DNA from 2 places in the Edwardsiella piscicida genome. Region 1 is predicted to be linked to the other one. Evidence: predicted binding sites of a transcription regulator. Region 1 holds the regulator's gene; the other holds the start of a gene.
The links. The regulator PhoB, encoded in region 1, activates phosphate uptake and scavenging genes when phosphate is short. The targets are predictions, from matches to a motif close to CTGTCATAAAACTGNCNNAT.
Positions count from the first base shown of each region.

Region 2: pitA (inorganic phosphate transporter PitA) is a predicted target of PhoB. The motif match lies at 1,074-1,093, and genes of this name have one in related genera.

Region 1 covers NZ_CP090968.1:1,177,435-1,179,840, forward strand. Annotated here, with positions in the region: gene sbcD (exonuclease subunit SbcD) at 1-685, opposite strand, end outside; gene phoB (phosphate regulon transcriptional regulator PhoB) at 878-1,567, shown strand; gene phoR (phosphate regulon sensor histidine kinase PhoR) at 1,588-2,406, shown strand, end outside.
Region 2 covers NZ_CP090968.1:3,529,865-3,532,270, reverse strand. Annotated here, with positions in the region: gene pitA (inorganic phosphate transporter PitA) at 1-1,068, opposite strand, end outside; gene mgtA (magnesium-translocating P-type ATPase) at 1,354-2,406, opposite strand, start outside.

The DNA.
Region 1 (2,406 bases):
GGTGAATGTGCCCCAGGGCGATATAGTCTGCCGGGGGAAAGGCGCTGGCCGGCAGGGCATCCAGCGTGCCGATATAGATATCGCGCACCGATTCGGAGCCGCTGGCGCCGACGGTGGTCAGGTGGCCGGTGGCGACGATCGGCAGCGGCTGCGCTAGCGAGGCCTGCAGCGCCAGCGCACGCTGATACAGGGCGTGGTAGTGATCGCTGATGGCCTGCTGCAGCGCCAGCTGCTTCTCCGCGGCGGACTGGCCGGCGCGGCTTTGCAGCAGGTCGCGCGGTCGCAGAAAGGGAACGGCGCACAGGATGGCGCCGGGGCTGCCGTCGCGTCGCCGCAGCAGCAGCGGCGCATCGTCGGCGTGGGCGCCCGCGATCACCTGGGTATGCAGGCAGGCCAGTAGCTCGCGGGATTCGTTGAGGGTCGCCACCGAGTCGTGGTTACCCGCCAGGACGATCAGCTGACAGCCGCGTCCCTGTAGCGCCACCACAAAGCGGTTGTACAGTTCACGGGCATAGCTGGGCGGCGTTCCGGTATCGAACAGATCGCCGGCCACGATGATGGCGTCGGCCTGCTGCTGCTCGGCCTGCAGCAGCAGCCAGTCGAGAAACGCACGGTGTTCATCGGCGCGGCTTTTACCGTAGAAATGCTGGCCAAGGTGCCAGTCGGAGGTATGGATCAGACGCATGGTGTCCCTTGCTTGGCAACGGAGGGCGCGCCCGCGGCGGCGGGCGGAGGATATGGCGGCCAGTATACCCGGCGCGACAAAAGGGCGCCAACCCGTTGGCCGCGGCGGCGAGAGGGGATCTCTTTTTTTTCATAAATCTGTCATAAAAATGACGCATAATTGCAGCGGATGACAATTAACCGGGAAGTCAGTATGAGCATACGCATTTTAGTCGTAGAAGATGAAACGCCCATCAGGGATATGGTGAGTTTCGTTCTGGAGCAGAACGGCTATCAGCCGCTGGAGGCGGAGAGCTATGACGGTGCGTTAAGCCAGCTGTGCGAGCCTTACCCCGATCTGATTCTGCTGGACTGGATGCTGCCCGGCGGCTCGGGTATCCAGCTTATCAAGCAGCTGAAGCGGGAGCCGGCGACCCGGGAGATTCCGGTGATGATGCTGACGGCGCGCGGCGAAGAGGAAGATCGGGTGCGCGGTCTGGAGGTGGGCGCCGATGACTACATTACCAAGCCGTTTTCACCCAAAGAGCTGGTGGCGCGGATCAAGGCGGTGATGCGCCGCATTTCGCCGATGGCGCTGGAGGAGACCATCAACCTGCAGGGGCTGAGCCTCGATCCCGTCTCGCACCGGGTGACGGCCCAGGACGACGCGGTGGAGATGGGGCCGACCGAATTTAAACTGCTGCACTTCTTTATGACTCACCCTGAGCGGGTTTACAGCCGCGAACAGTTGCTCAATCATGTCTGGGGCACTAACGTGTATGTGGAGGATCGTACCGTCGATGTCCACATTCGCCGTCTGCGTAAGGCGCTGGAGGGCAGCGGGCACGATCGCATGGTGCAGACCGTGCGCGGTACCGGCTACCGTTTCTCCGCCCGTTTCTGATCGGCGACGGAGTTCTGACTGTGCTAGATAAACTCTCCTGGAAGACGCTGCTGTCTGAGCTGCTGCTGTGCTGCGTGCCGGCGCTGCTGCTCGGTGCGCTGTTCGGCTATTTACCCTGGTTTTTACTGTCGGCGCTGTGCCTGCTGCTGCTGTGGCACGGCTGGAATCAGCTGCGGCTCTCCCACTGGCTGTGGGTGGATCGCAGCATGACGCCGCCCAGCGGGCGCGGCAGCTGGGAGCCGCTGTTTTACGGGCTGTATCAGATGCAGCAGCGCAATCGGCGGCGGCGGCGTGAGCTGGCTTTGCTGATCAAACGCTTCCGCAGCGGGGCGGAGTCGCTGCCCGATGCCATCGTGATGCTGACCGATGAGGGCAACATCTTTTGGTGTAACCATCTGGCGCAGCATCTGCTGGGGTTCCGCTGGCCGGAGGATAATGGGCAGAATATCCGCAATCTGCTGCGCTATCCCGAATTTAGCCGCTATCTGGGCGACGCCGACTACGCTCGGCCGCTGACGCTGCACCTGAACAGCGGGCGCTATATGGAGTTTCGCCTGATGCCCTACAGCGAGGGGCAGATGCTGATGATCGCGCGCGATGTGACCCAAAAGCGTCAGTTGGAGGGCGCGCGGCGCAACTTTTTTGCCAACGTCAGCCATGAGCTGCGCACGCCGCTGACGGTGCTGCAGGGCTATCTGGAGATGTTTGGCGACGATGCCATGCCGGCGCCGCAGCGGGAGAAGGCGCTGCTGACCATGCAGGCGCAGGCGCAGCGTATGGATGGACTGGTTCGGCAGCTGCTGGTGCTGTCGCGGATTGAGGCGGCGCCGGACATCGAT
Region 2 (2,406 bases), 1.4 Mb from region 1:
CGGCAGCTTGGCTACCTTACCGGCCGTGTCGGCGACGCACATCAGCAGGCGGCGCATATGGCTGCGCTGATCGACGCTCAGCTGATCGTAGCTTTGCAGATCGGTCAGCATACTCTGCGCGCTGGCGATGGCGACCTGGGCCCGGGCGGGGTCGCAGTGGAAGATCTTGCTGCCGTTGACATCTTCGCTGGCCGGGACTTCCGGCTCCGCGCTGATGACGTGGCTCAGCTCAGCCTGATGCTGACGATAGTACTGGTCCAGGTGGGTAATGGCATCGCGCGTGCGGGCAATATCGTACCCCGTCGCGTCCATGTTCATCACGAAACCGGCCGGGGCGACGCCGATCAGCACCAGCATCAGCAGACCGATCCCTTTCTGTCCATCGTTTGCACCATGGGAAAAGCTGACGCCAATAGCCGATACGATCAGGGCGATACGGGTCCAGAACGGCGGCTTGCGTTTGCCATCGATCTTTTCACGCTCGGCCGGCGTCATATGAATACGGCGACGTTTTTTGGTTCCGCTCCAGTAGCGGCGCAGCATCCAGACGATCAGTCCGGCCAGCAGCAGGCCGACGATCGGCGAGATGATCAGTGAGAGGAAGATCTCAATCATCTTCGGGATGTTCAGCGCATCCACCACGGAGGTATGGGTCATGAGCGCGTTGGTCAGCGCGATGCCGATGATGGCCCCGATCAGGGTGTGGGAGCTGGAGGCCGGCAGGCCGAAATACCAGGTTCCCAGGTTCCAGATGATCGCCGCCAGCAGCAGGGAGAACATCATGGCCAGTCCATGGGCGGAGCCCACGTTCAGCAGCAGGTCGGTCGGCAGCAGGTGAACGATGGCATAGGCCACGCTCAGGCCGCCCAGCATGACGCCGAGGAAGTTAAAAATACCGGACATTACCACGGCGATCTGCGAGCGCAGGGCACGGGTGTAAATCACGGTTGCGACCGCGTTGGCCGTATCGTGGAAGCCGTTGATGGCTTCGTAGAACAGCACAAAGAGCAGCGCGAGAACTAACATTAGGCCAGTATGGAAATCTAGCCCTGCAAAGAGATGTAGCATATGCGTTACGCCAGTTTGTGGACATGAACGCGGCGCATTATCGGCGAGAAGGCTGGGTGGGGAAAAGTAAAATATGACGTTTTTTTGATTTGTCGGCGGCAAAAGTGGGCGGGAAGTTAAGACTACTCTTAGTATTTCATAAAGTTATAAGAATTATGCTGCTAAAAATATTTTATAAGGTGATGGGTTTTTCTATGGCATTTCCTTGTTTATCAGCACGATCCCGACGTATTTTTACCCGAACGACGCGGCGCGCTGCGTGATATGACAGCGCGCCGCAGGGGGTTAGAACCACTGACCGAAGCGGTGAATATAGAAACGCTTCATCAGCTGCGTCAGAACGCAGTAGCTCAGCAGGATGGCGACCAGCCACGGGAAGTAGGCCAGCGGCAGCGGCTGCAGGCCGATAAAGTGTCCCAGCGGTGAGAAGGGAATATAGATCCCGAGCGCGATGATGATCCCGGTGGTCAGCATCACCGGCAGCGCGGCGCAGCTCTGAATGAACGGGATCTTCTGGGTGCGCAGCATATGCACGACCAGCGTCTGCGACAGCAGTCCCTCGATAAACCAGCCGGACTGGAACAGCGACTCATGGGCAATGCTGTTGGCGGAGAACACGTACCACATCAGGGCGTAGGTGGCGATATCAAACAGGGATGAGGTCGGCCCGATCCACAGCATGAAGCGGCCGATGTTTTTGGCGTCCCATTTACGCGGTTTACGCAGAAACTCCTTGTCCATCCGGTCCCACGGCAGGCTCATCTGCGACAGATCGTACAGCAGGTTCTGCAGCAGCAGCTGAATGGCCAGCATCGGCAGAAACGGGATAAAGGCGCTGGCGACCAGCACGGAGAACACGTTGCCGAAGTTAGAGCTGGCGGTCATATTCAGGTACTTGATGATATTGCCGAAGGTCTCACGCCCGGTGATCACCCCCTGCTCCAGCACCATCAGATCCTTCTCCAGCAGAATGATATCCGCCGACTCTTTGGCGATATCCGTTCCGGTATCGACGGAGATGCCGACGTCGGCGTCGCGCAGCGCCGGGGCGTCGTTGATCCCATCGCCGAGAAACCCGACGGTGTGGCCATTATTCTGCAGCGCTTTGAGTACCCGGGATTTTTGCAGCGGGCTCAGCTTGGCGAAGACGGTACGCTGCTCCGCTTCCTGCGCCAGCTGTTGGTCGTCCATGCGGTCGATATCGCTGCCCAGCAGGATCTCGCCCGGCGTCAGCCCCACCTCTTGGCAGATCTTGCCCGTGACGGTCGGGTTATCGCCGGTCAGCACTTTGACCACGACGCCGTTTTCGCGCAGCGCGTCAAGGGCGGTAGCGGCGGA